One region of the Rhizobacter sp. P2_G4 genome, then DNA from elsewhere that is predicted to be linked to it. Evidence: riboswitches for the same ligand, from Rfam matches in the RefSeq annotation. Region 1 holds a riboswitch; the other holds the start of a gene.
What was found. Region 1 has a riboswitch for thiamine pyrophosphate ahead of thiC (phosphomethylpyrimidine synthase ThiC). Riboswitches for the same ligand answer to the same signal wherever they lie in the genome.
Positions count from the first base shown of each region.

Region 2: linked by a shared signal. The riboswitch ahead of AC1DYS_RS23825 (TonB-dependent siderophore receptor) and the one ahead of thiC (phosphomethylpyrimidine synthase ThiC) in region 1 are both predicted to bind thiamine pyrophosphate.

Region 1 is NZ_JBFUFG010000010.1:57,143-63,377, forward strand. Features, by position in the region: gene AC1DYS_RS26050 (LysR family transcriptional regulator) at 1-442, opposite strand, end outside; gene AC1DYS_RS26055 (hypothetical protein) at 577-768, shown strand; gene AC1DYS_RS26060 (hypothetical protein) at 800-955, shown strand; gene AC1DYS_RS26065 (hypothetical protein) at 969-1,289, shown strand; gene AC1DYS_RS26070 (flavin monoamine oxidase family protein) at 1,382-3,064, shown strand; gene AC1DYS_RS26075 (carbon-nitrogen hydrolase family protein) at 3,070-3,861, shown strand; gene AC1DYS_RS26080 (penicillin-insensitive murein endopeptidase) at 3,863-4,567, opposite strand; TPP riboswitch at 4,701-4,806, shown strand; gene thiC (phosphomethylpyrimidine synthase ThiC) at 4,883-6,235, shown strand, end outside.
Region 2 is NZ_JBFUFG010000007.1:301,518-307,752, reverse strand. Features, by position in the region: gene AC1DYS_RS23825 (TonB-dependent siderophore receptor) at 1-970, opposite strand, end outside; TPP riboswitch at 1,033-1,148, opposite strand; gene AC1DYS_RS23820 (NAD(P)/FAD-dependent oxidoreductase) at 1,365-2,465, opposite strand; gene fdxA (ferredoxin FdxA) at 2,482-2,808, opposite strand; gene cobA (uroporphyrinogen-III C-methyltransferase) at 2,805-3,611, opposite strand; gene AC1DYS_RS23805 (sulfate adenylyltransferase subunit 1) at 3,614-4,894, opposite strand; gene cysD (sulfate adenylyltransferase subunit CysD) at 5,000-5,959, opposite strand; gene AC1DYS_RS23795 (phosphoadenylyl-sulfate reductase) at 5,956-6,235, opposite strand, start outside.

The DNA of each region.
Region 1 (6,235 bases):
GCGCATAGACGACCGCGATGTCGAGCATGCCGGAGGCGACGCGGTCGATCAGGTCCGATGGGAAGCCGACTTCGGTGCGCAGGGCGAGGTGAGGCGCCGCCGTGCGCATCCATAGCAGCCAGTCGAGCAACAGCGGGTCCCACAGGCTGATCTCGCAGCCGATCGTCAACACCGACTGCCGCCCCGGCGGCACCGCCACCTGGTGGCGTGCGCGCTCCCACACCTGCACCAGCATCGAGGCGTAGCGCGTGAACTGCTCGCCCGCGGGCGTGAGCGTGGCCCCCGCCTTGTTGCGGACGAAGAGCTTGGCACCCACCTGCTCTTCGAGCGTGCGCACGCGGGCGCTCACGGCCGTCTGCGTGACGTGCAGCCGCTCGGCGGCGTTCACGAAGCTGCCAGCCGCCACGATGTCGAGAAAGGTTCTTGCGAGCGTGATGTCCATGCCGTGCTGCCCTGTGAGTGCCGTTCACCACAAAATTATTGCATTCAAGTGGCAATAAAACTCGCTTTACTTGTTGAGTGGTGGCACCCAATATTCCTTCATCGACAAGGCATCACCGAACCAGGAGTGGGCAGATGGAAACGCACCGTCAACAGATCGCTTCGAGCCAGACGTCGGCATCCACCCGGAAGCCGTCGTTCCTGATCGATGTTGCTGAGCGCGTTGCGCTTGCTGTCGAGTGGTTGCGCAATCCGGTGGTGCTCCGTGCAGAACGGCACCGCGTGCGCACCGTCGCGGACACCTTGGTGGGCGTGAGTGGCGCCTGACTCGATTCACTCAAATAACTGAAGGAAAAACATGAAGACCTCCTCGAACCAGTCGCCCCTCGCGAACGAACTGCGCGCCCTCATCGCTGCCACGCCGCTGGCGGTATTCCTGCGCGCAGTGCGTGGCGACATCTCAACCCGCGCTGCTCGCGCCACCCGCACCACCGGGATGCGGGCTTCGGCCTGACGGGAGCATGGCGATGGCCTCGATCACCGGCCGCACCGCCTCCGTGAACCGCACGCCTGCCGTGGGTGAGGCCACGCTGCAGGCCTACCGGATCACGTCGCCTCGCCCGGACTCGCGCAGCGCCTTCGCGCGCTACAAAGGGCGAGAGGTCGATGTGAACGTGGTGCAAGACGTCGTGCGCGAAGGCAGCTACATCGCCGTGCTGATCCACGGCACGCCGCATGGCGAGCCCAGCCGGACGATCGAGTACATCACCGACTACGCGACCTTCGACGAAGCGCTGAGCGCGGGCTTCGACATCGCACGCGCCGCGATCGACAGGCGGCAAAACTAGAACGGCGCATTTCGGCGCCAAGTGCGTCGGGCTCGTACCATTGAAGGCAAGCTGGGCAACCAGCGCCGATTGCCTTCAAGGCCGAGCCCCGCATGACATTGATCCCTTCATCCGCCGACGCAACGCCCCGCCCCGTCACCGGCTTCAGCCCCGACTTCCCGTTCGCGTTCGACGACTGGATCAAGCACCCGGCCGGGCTGGGTTCCATCCCCACAGCGCACCACGGTGCCGAGGTCGCGATCATCGGTGCGGGCATGGCGGGCCTGGTGGCCGCCTACGAGCTGATGAAGCTGGGCTTGAAGCCCGTCGTCTACGAAGCCTCGAAGATGGGTGGGCGCCTGCGCTCGCAGCGCTTCGAGGGGCCGGCGGGCGTGATCGCCGAACTCGGCGGCATGCGCTTCCCGATCTCTTCGACGGCCTTCTATCACTACGTCGACCAGCTCGGACTGAAGTCCGAGCCCTTCCCCAACCCGCTGACCGACGCATCGGGCAGCACGGTGATCGATCTGGAAGGCGAAACCCACTACGCGCGCCACCTCGACGACCTGCCGCCGCTCTTTCGTGAAGTGGCGCAGGCCTGGGCCGAGGCGCTGGAAGACGGCGCCAACTTCAACGCCGTGCAAGACGCCATTCGCCACCGCGACGTGAAGGCGCTCAAGGCCCTGTGGAACCGGCTCGTGCCGCTGTGGGATGACCGCACGTTCTACGACTTCGTGGCCACGTCGAAGGCCTTCTCGAAACTGTCGTTCCACCACCGCGAAGTGTTCGGCCAGGTGGGCTTCGGCACCGGCGGCTGGGACTCCGATTTCCCCAACTCGATGCTTGAGATATTGCGTGTCGTGGTGAACGCCTTCGACGAGAACCAGCGGCTCATCGTCGGCGGCGTCGACCAAGTGCCAATCGGCCTATGGCAGCACGCGCCCGAGCAGATGGCGCACTGGCCGCAGGGCACGACGCTCGCCTCGCTGCACGCAGGCGCTACGCGCGCCGGTGTCGCGCGCATCCGCCGCGAGGCCGACGGGCGTCTGGCCCTCACCGACTGCTGGGGCGACACTCGCCGCTACGCCGCGGTGCTCGCCACCTGCCAGAGCTGGCTGCTGACGACGCAGATCGACTGTGAAGAGACGCTCTTCTCGCACAAGATGTGGATGGCGCTCGACCGCACGCGCTACATGCAGTCGTCCAAGACCTTCGTGATGGTCGACCGGCCGTTCTGGAAAGACAAGGACCCGGTGACCGGCCGCGACGTGATGAGCATGACGCTGACCGACCGGCTCACCCGCGGCACCTACCTCTTCGACCACGGACCCGGCAAGCCCGGCGTCATCTGCCTCACGTATTCGTGGATGGGCGATGCACTGAAGATGCTGCCGCACTCGGTTGAAAAGCGCGTGCGCCTGGCGCTCGATTCGCTGAAGAAGATCTACCCCAACGTCGACATCGCGAGCCACATCATCGGTGACCCGATCACCGTCTCGTGGGAGGCCGACCCGCACTTCCTGGGCGCGTTCAAGGGCGCGCTGCCCGGCCACTACCGCTACAACCAGCGCATGTACGCGCACTTCATGCAAGACGCGATGCCGGCTGCGCAGCGTGGCATCTTCATCGCCGGCGACGACGTGTCGTTCACGCCCGCGTGGGTCGAAGGCGCGGTGCAGACCTCGCTGAATGCGGTGTGGGGCATCGTCCGCCATTTCGGCGGGGCCACGCATGCCGACAACCCGGGCCCCGGCGATGTGTTCCGAGAGATCGGCCCGATCGCCCTGCCGGAGTAAGCGCCGTGTCACCCACGCTTCGCGTCGCGCTCTGGCAATGCAACCCGCTGCCGCTGGACGTGGCGGGCAATCTGCAGCGGCTTGACAGGCAGGCCGCCATCGCGCGCGCGCAAGGCGCCGAGCTGCTGGTCTGCCCGGAGATGTTCCTGAGCGGCTACGACATCGGGGTCGACGCCGTGCAACGGCTCGCCGAAGCGGCGGACGGCCCGAGCGCACAAGCCGCAGCCGAGATCGCGCGCTGCCACGGCATCGCTCTCGCCTACGGCTACCCGGAACGCGGCCAGAACGGCAGCGTCTACAACGCCGCGCAGTTGCTCGGCGCCGATGGCAGCACGCTCGGCCGCTGCCGCAAGACCTGTCTCTACGGCGACCTCGACCGCTCGATGTTCATGCCCGGAGACGCCAGCGAAGCGCTGGGCTCGCTGAACGGCTGGCGCATCGGCCTGTGCATCTGCTACGACATCGAGTTCCCCGAAACCGCACGCCGCCTCGCCATCGCGGGTGCCGATGCCATCATCGTGCCAACCGCCAACATGGAAGCCTTCGACGTCGTCACCCGTGTGCTTGTGCCGGCGCGCGCCGTCGAGAACCAGGTGTTCGTGGCCTATGCCAACTACTGCGGCAGCGAGGGCAGCCTGCGTTACGGTGGGTTGAGCTGCGTGGTGGCACCCGATGGTGAAGCGCCCATGGTGGCTGAACGCGACGAGGCGCTCGTGTTCGCCGAGTTGAGCAGCGAGCGCCTGAGCGCTTCACGCAGCAAGTACACCTACCTGGCGGACCGCGTACAAGGAATCTGATTCACGCAGGAGCCGGCTTGCATGGCATGCTGAAGTCAACGTGGTAGTGCTCGTCATGGCGCACCCACGGCTTGCCCTTCATGAACGTCAGGTTCTGCCGCAGATAGGGGCCGCGGGGCGTAGAGAAGAGCTTCGGGAAGAACGCGTTGTCGAGGATGACGAGCGCAATGCCCACACGCCTGGCCTTGGCAGCGACATGCAGCTGGTAAAGGTGCTCTGACAACGCCACGAAATCGATCTGGTAGTCCTCGTACTTCGCATTCGCATCGAACTCGATATCGTAGCCCAATCGATTGGTCGGGCCCGTGGGCAGCGGTACCGACTTGCCCGCCTTGTTTCGCACCGGCACGAAGAAGTCGATGGACAAGCCATTCTGGTGAGTACGGTGAGGCCGGATGCGGCCGCCGGACGGCCAACCCGTTTCCCCATAGACGTAGGTGACGGACGGGTCCGCAACCGCCAGCGCCGCGTAGGCCGAGACGATCACATCCGAGACCTTCGAATGGACATGCGTGCGGCCGGCCGTGGCGCCCAGCGTGCTGTATGCGGTGAAGTTGGGTCCGCTGACAGGGAGCTTCACGCTGCCTTCGATCCGACCCTTGCTCACCGTGCCGAAGCACTGGCTCTCAATGGCCTGAGCTGCTCCGACTGGTGCACACATCATGGCAACCCAGAGCAAGGCGAGATGTGTCGTCGGTCGGAACATGCAGGCTGAGAGCTCGAGAAACGCGAACCGTACCAGACGCCGCGTCTCATCGAAGCTCTCAAACTCGAACAGATCGCGTCAAAGGACCGAGAACAACCGAGCGTTGACCGGCTCAAAAAATGGGCACACAATCGCCCTCGCTCCGGGGTGCACGTGGACAGCGTGCTGAGATGGTCACCAACCAAACCCGCGAACTTGATCCGGCTAGTACCGGCGAAAGAAGAGCTGTCACCCTTGACCCCAAGGCCCATCGTGGCCGGGGCTGCCGGGGTCACCTTCGGAGCATGCGTAGCCACTGCTCACGAAGGAACCTCGATGAACGCACCCGACAAGCTCGAAGCCCTGCTCACCCTCACGCGTGAGCCGTTCCCAGCCTCGCAGAAGACCTACCTGACCGGTAGCCGCGACAACGTGCGCGTGCCCTTGCGCGAGGTGAGCCTGACGAACGGCGAGACCGTCGCGCTGTACGACACCTCGGGCCCGTACAGCGACCCGACGGCAAGCATCGACGTGACGCGCGGCCTGCCCGGCGTGCGCGATGCATGGATCGCCGAGCGTGCCGACACGGAGAGCTACACCGGCCGCATCCGCCATGCGCTGGACGACGGCATCAAGCACGAGGCCTACGAGGCCGACCGCATCGAGGCACTGCGCCGCGCCGCCGCCGCGCTGCAACGCACACCGCGGCGCGCCAAGGCCGGTGCCAACGTGACGCAGATGCACTACGCACGCCGCGGCATCGTCACGCCCGAGATGGAGTACGTGGCGCTGCGCGAGAACGGCAAGCGCGAATGGATGGCCGAGTACCTGGCCGACGAAGCACGCGAGCAGCGCCTGCGCGGCAACCCGATGGGCGCCAGCATCCCAAAGATCATCACGCCGGAGTTCGTGCGCGAAGAAGTGGCACGCGGCCGCGCCATCATCCCGGCCAACATCAACCACCCCGAGGTGGAGCCGATGGCGATCGGCCGCAACTTCAAGGTGAAGATCAACGCCAACATCGGCAACTCGGCGGTCACCTCCAGCATCGAAGAAGAGGTCGAGAAACTGGTGTGGGCCACGCGCTGGGGTGCCGACAACGTGATGGACCTGAGCACCGGCCGCAACATCCACACCACGCGTGACTGGATCGTGCGCAACAGCCCGGTGCCCATCGGCACGGTGCCGATCTACCAGGCGCTGGAGAAGGTGGGCGGCGTGGCTGAAGACCTCACCTGGGAGATCTTCCGCGACACGCTGATCGAGCAGGCCGAGCAAGGGGTCGACTACTTCACCATCCACGCCGGCTTGCGGTTGCCCTTCATTCACCTGACGGCGAACCGGCGCACCGGCATCGTCTCGCGCGGCGGCTCGATCATGGCCAAGTGGTGCATCACCCACCACAAGGAAAGCTTTCTCTACACGCACTTCGAAGACATCTGCGACATCATGAAGGCCTACGACGTGAGCTTCTCGCTCGGCGACGGCCTGCGCCCCGGCTCGGGTGCCGATGCCAACGACGAAGCGCAGTTCGCCGAGCTGCGCACGCTGGGCGAGTTGACGCAGATCGCCTGGAAGCACGATGTGCAGACCATGATCGAAGGCCCGGGCCACGTGCCGATGCACCTGATCCAGGCCAACATGGACGAGCAGCTGAAGCACTGCGCCGAAGCGCCGTTCTACACACTC
Region 2 (6,235 bases), on a different contig from region 1:
TGCCTTCTGCATCGCAGCCGTAAGGAAAGGCGAGGCGGTCGTCTGTGCGCAAGCGCTGGGTGGCGGCGTGCGCTGTGAGCCGCCAGCTGCCCATGTTGTGGGTGGCGCGGACTGAGGCGGTGTTCGCGTCCATCACCACAGGCTGCGACCAGGGCTGGTTGTTGAGGTTGATGCGCGGATCGACCGGCGCCGGCACCGTGGAGCCGAGCATGCTGAAGCCCGGCTGGCTCAGCTGCGAGCGATGGCTCGTCTCGAACTCGGCTTCGAGCAGCGTGCTCGGGCTGATGCGCCAGTCGCCTGCCACCGACATCAGGTTGCGTTCGCCCTTGGCATCACGCAGCCGAGGGTCGATGTGTTCATAGGCTGCATTCACCCGCACGCCGAACACCTGCTGCTCGCCGAACCGCTGGCTGATGTCGACGGCACCCAGCACCGAGCCGTGCTCGCGCCAGCCGAGTTGCACGTTGCGCAGCGGCGCGTCGGTAGGGCGCTTGACCACGAGGTTCACCAGCCCGCCCGGCGAACTGGTGCCGGCCTGGATGCCACTCGTGCCCTTGAGTATCTCGATGCGGTCCTTGTTCTCGAGCGGGATCGAGGTTTCCGCGTTGATGGGCAAGCCATCGCGCCGGTAGTTGAAACGGTTGTCGAGCACAAAACCGCGGACGGCAAGGAAGTCCCAGTAGCCCTCGGAGTTATAGGCGTCGCTGACGGACGGGTCGATCTTCACGACATCGGCCAGGCGCAGTGCGCCGCGGTCACTCAGCTGTTCAGCGGTGAGGACGGTGGCCTGTAGCGGCGTCTGCGACAAGGGCACATTGCCCCAGCCCGAAACGCCGGCCGCAGGGTCGGCCCTGCCCGTGACAGTGACAGGCGCAAGCGTCGTCGTCTGTGCATGGACGACCGTGGCGAGCAACAAGGCCGCAGCAGCAATGGGAGAGCGTGAAAAGCGGAACGAGCGATTGGTTGCCATCGTGATGTCCATAGATCGATGGCAGGTCGGCTGACACGGGCCACGGATCCGTGAACACGGCCGGGCTTTTGTGCATGCTTCCCTGCGCGAGGATTACCTCAATCAGGTTCAAAGGGACTTTCTCAGTCGACCGCTGCTCTGCCTTCAGAACGAGCGTTCAACACCCCTAGCGAGTGCTGCGCAGAGCGCGCAGCGAGCGGATTATCAACCGATTCAGAGATCGGGAAGTTGCGTACTGCTATGCGCTGCGCCTCGAGACCTCAGCACGAACGGTGCTGAGCAGACAAACAGCACGAGCGAAGCGAAGTGCCTCATCAAGCCACGCCCGCGGAACCGGCTTTGCCGGGCCGCCAGGCGGCGCCCCTTGGGGGCAGGAGCGCAGCGACTGGGGGGCTCAATCAAACGTCGGCGTCTCGACGCCAAGCACCTTGTGCAACTTCGGGCTGGTGGTCGTGTACTGCAGGTGAATGCGCTTCTCCGGAAAGATGTATGGCGCCGCGCCAAAAGCAGCGAGCGCCGCTTCGTGGAAGCCCGACAGGATCAGCTTCTTCTTGCCCGGATAGGTGTTGACGTCGCCCACGGCAAAGATGCCCGGCGTGTTGGTCTCGAACTTCTCGGTGTCGACGACGATCTGCTTGCGCTCGAGGTTCAGGCCCCACTCGGCAATCGGGCCGAGCTTGGGGCTCAGCCCGAAGAAAACCATCAGCACATCGAGCGGCACCACGCGGGTGATGCCGTCGCTGCCGGTGACCTTCACGCTGGTGAGCCGACCATCGGTCTCTTCGATACCGGTGATCTGGCCGATGAGGAACTGCATCTCATACGCGTCGCACAGTTCCTTCATCTTCGCAACGCTGGCCGGCGCGGCCTTGAAGCCGTCACGGCGGTGCAGCAGGATCACGCTCTCCGCCTTGTGCGGGCCTTCCTGCACGAAGTTAAGTGTCCAGTCGAGGGCCGAGTCACCGCCGCCGACGATCACGAGGTTCTTGCCCGCGAACTGGGCTGGGTTCTTCACGCGGTAGAACACCTGCGACTCGTTGTGCTTGTCGAGCCCGTCGACCTTCAGCAGGCGCGGCTGGAAGGAGCCGACGCCGCCAGCGATGAAGATGGTCTTGGTGAGGAAACGCGTGCCCTTGCTGGTCTCGACGTAGAAGCGGCCGTCGTCTTGCTTCTGCACGACAGTCACTTCTTGTCCGAGGTGGAAGGTCGCACCAAAGGGCTCGATCTGCTTCAGCAAGTTATCGGTCAACTCCTTGCCTGTGCACACGGGCACGGCAGGGATGTCGTAGATGGGCTTGTCGGGGTACAGCTCGATGCACTGGCCGCCGGGGTAGGCAAGCGAATCGATGATGTGGGCCTTGATCTCCAGCAGGCCGAGCTCGAACACCTGGAACAGGCCAACCGGACCCGCGCCCACGATGACCGCATCGGTCTCGATCGGGCCCTCGTGCGAGTTGGCGGTTTTGGAGATCTCCACGTTGACGTTCAATTCCATGGTGTTGCGTTGACTACTACTTGATCAGTTCGGACAGCTTGCCGGTCTTGTCTTTCCAGTCGTCGGCATCGGGCAAGGGCGCCTTGCGTTTGGTGATGCTGGGCCAGCCGCTCTTGGCCAGGTCGGCGTTGATCTTGATCATGTGCTGCTGGTCGCCGGGCACGTCTTCCTCCGGCATGATGGCGTTGACCGGACACTCGGGGATGCAGACTGCGCAGTCGATGCACTCGTCGGGGTCGATGGTCAGGAAGTTCGGGCCTTCGCGGAAGCAATCGACGGGACAGACGTCCACGCAGTCGGTGTATTTGCAGCGGATGCAGGCTTCGGTGACGACGTGGGTCATGGCTCTGGCTTTGAAGTGGCAGTTGGACGGGCATCGCCGACAGGCGAAGCCATTGATTTTAAAGGCTCGCCGCAGGTCGCGACGGATGGCTCTGTTGGCAAAGGGCTGTTCAGCGCACGTGCTCCGGCCCCGACTGTCACGATGGTCGGCCTGCCTGCGTGCAGCACGCCTGCTTCGGCCAGCGTGCGCACGGTGTGGTCGCTGTGCAAGGCGTCGGGCCAGCCGGCTCGCGACACCACGCTCACCGGCGTCTCCGCAGGCCAGGTGGCGGACATGAGTTGGCGAGACAACGAGGCCAGTTGCTTGCCGGCCATGTAGAAGACTTCGGTGTCGGCTGTGCGGGTGGCGTTCAGATCGCCGCTGCGCGTCATCGCGGTGGCGAGGCTGACGCTGCGGCCGGTGCCGCGGCGTGTCAGCGGCCGCTGGCTGCTGGCTGCCGCCGCGATGGCCGCCGTGACGCCGGGCACCACTTCGCAGGCGATGCCGGCTTCGGCGAGCGCATGAAGCTCCTCTTCCAGCCGACCGAACACGCTGGGGTCGCCACCTTTGAGGCGAACCACGGTGCCGCCTTCCCGAGCGCACTTCACGAGCAAGGCATTGATGGCGGTCTGGCCGGTGCTGTCGCAGAAGCCGCGCTTGCCGACATCGAGCCAACGGGCGCGCGGTACGAAGTCGCGCAGGGCAGGGTCGGTGAGGGCGTCGAACAACACGACATCGGCCTGCGCGAGCAAGCGTGCCCCGCGCAAGGTGATCAGGTCGGCGGCCCCAGGGCCAGCACCGATGAAGATCACGCGTCCGGCCATGATCAGGCGGCACCCTTCACGAGCAGCGCACCGCTGGTGCGGTTGCTGGCGGGGTCGACGATGATGAGCGAGCCGCCCACGCGGTTGGATTCATACGATTCCACTGGCAACGCCTGCTGCGTTTCGATGATCACGTGGCCGATCTCGTTGACCGCGAGCTGGTTGGCCTCGATCGCTTCGAGCGTGTGGATGTCGAGCCGGCTTTCGATGCTGGCGATGCGTGCCTGCACCCAGCGGTTGCCATGGCGCACCCAGTACTTGCGGCCCACCACGGCAGGCTCGGTGTCGAGCCAGGCGAGGGTGGCCGAGAAGCGCTGAGCTTCATGGATGGTCTGCGGCGTGGCGATCCAGTCGCCGCGCGACACGTCGAGCTGGCGATCGAGCACCACGCCGGCGGATTGGCCGGCCTCGACCACGTCGACCACCTCGCCGGCGAGCCGCACTTCGGCCACCGTGGCGATCTGGTTGCTCGGGAAGAGCTGCACCGTGTCGCCGGCCTTCACGCGGCCGTGGGCCACGCGGCCGTACAGCGAGCGCGGCTGGTTGCCGGTGCCTTCGCCTTCGCGGCTGACGTATTGCACGGGGATCAGCAGATCGCCGTCCTTGCGTTCCTGCAGCGCGGGCAGCGATTCCAGCAACTGCAGCAGCGACGGGCCGTTGTACCAAGTGGCGTCCAGCGGCTGGGTCACGTTGTCGCCCCGCAGCGCAGAGACCGGGATGATGCCGGCGATTTCGATGCCAGCCTGCTTGGCGAAGTCGCGCAACGCGATGCTGACGGCCTCGAAGGCCTGCGCCGGGTCGCTCACCGCGTCGAGCTTGTTCACCGCGAAGACGATGCTGGGCACACGCAGCAGATGGGCCAGCAGTGCATGACGGCGCGTCTGCGGCAGGAGTGGCACGGGCACGGCATGCGTATCGAGCTTGGTGATGTCGACAAGCACCACGGCGGCATCGCTGCCGGCTGCGGCCGTCACCATGTTGCGGGTGTACTGCTCGTGGCCAGGCGCATCGGCAATGATGAACTTGCGCTCCTTGGTCGCGAAGTAGCGGTAGGCCACATCGATGGTGATGCCCTGCTCGCGCTCGGCCTCCAAGCCGTCGGTCAGCAGCGAGAGGTCGATGGGCGCGCCCGCGGCACGCTTCTCCAGCGTGTCGAGCTGGTCCGCGAGGATGGCGCGGCTGTCGAACAGCAGGCGGCCGATCAGCGTGCTCTTGCCGTCGTCAACGCTGCCGGCGGTGAGGAAGCGCAGTGCGCGGTGGTCTTTGATTGCTTGCGTGGTCATCTCATTCTCAATTGCTTTTGATCCAGCGGCCGCCGTGGAACTGGCTTTGCCAGGCCACCGGCGGCGCCCCCTTGAGGGGGAGGCGCGCAGCGCTTCGGGGGTGGGTCAGAAATAGCCTTCTTTCTTGCGACGTTCCATCGACGCGTCGGAGGTGCGATCGTCCATGCGGGTTGCTCCGCGCTCGCTGACGGTGACCTTCAGCGTCTCGGCGACGATCTCGGTGGCGTTGGTGGCCGGGCTTTCAACTGGGCAGGTGCAGGTCATGTCGCCCACGGTGCGAAAGCGCACCTCGGCCGTTTCGACCGTCTCACCGGCTTCGGGTGGCGTGACCTCGGTCAAGGGCACCAGCAGACCCTTGCGGCGAATCACCTGGCGTTCGTGCTTGTAGTACAGGCTCGGCAGCGGGATGTTCTCGCGAGCGATGTACAGCCACACGTCGAGCTCGGTCCAGTTGCTGATCGGGAAGGCGCGCATGTGCTCGCCCGGCTTGATGCGGGTGTTGAACAACGTCCACAGCTCAGGGCGTTGTTCCTTCGGCTGCCACTGGCCGAAGCTGTCGCGGTGGCTGAAGATGCGCTCCTTGGCGCGGGCCTTCTCTTCGTCGCGGCGGGCGCCGCCCATCAGCACATCGAAGCGGTGTTCTTCGATGGCTTCGAGCAGTGCGACGGTCTGGTGGCCGTTGCGCGACTCCAGCGGGTGCGACAGGCGCACGGTGCCGCGCTTGATGGAATCTTCAAGGTGGCCGACGACCAGGCGCTCGCCCATCTCGGCGACGCGGCGGTCGCGGAACTCGATCACTTCGGGGAAGTTGTGGCCTGTGTCGACGTGCAGCAGCGGGAAGGGCAGGCGGCCCTTGTATTCGCCGTCTTTGCTTTTCGACTTGAAGGCCTTCTCGGCCAGGCGCAGCACGACGCACGAGTCTTTTCCGCCGGAGAACAACAGGGCAGGGCGCTCGAAGGCGGCGACCGTTTCACGCAGGATGAAGATGGCCTCTTCTTCCAGCCAGTCGAGATGGGTGTGGTCGAGGGCGGGGAGCAATTGCTCCACCGTCAGCGGGGCGTTCATTTGTGTTCTCCGATCATCGATACAGCAGCCGCGTTGGCGTCGTCAGCAGCGCCATGCACGTGCAGGCCACACTCCTTGGCCTTCTCGTCTTCCCACCACCAGCGGCCGGCGCGAAAGTCTTCTCCCACGGCGATGGCACGCGTGCAGGGCTCGCAGCCGATGCTCGGCATGAACTCATCATGCAGCGGGTTGTAGGGAACGTCGTGCGCGGCGATGTAGTGCCACACGTCGTTCCAGCTCCAGTCGGCCAGCGCGTTGAACTTGATGCGGCCTTTG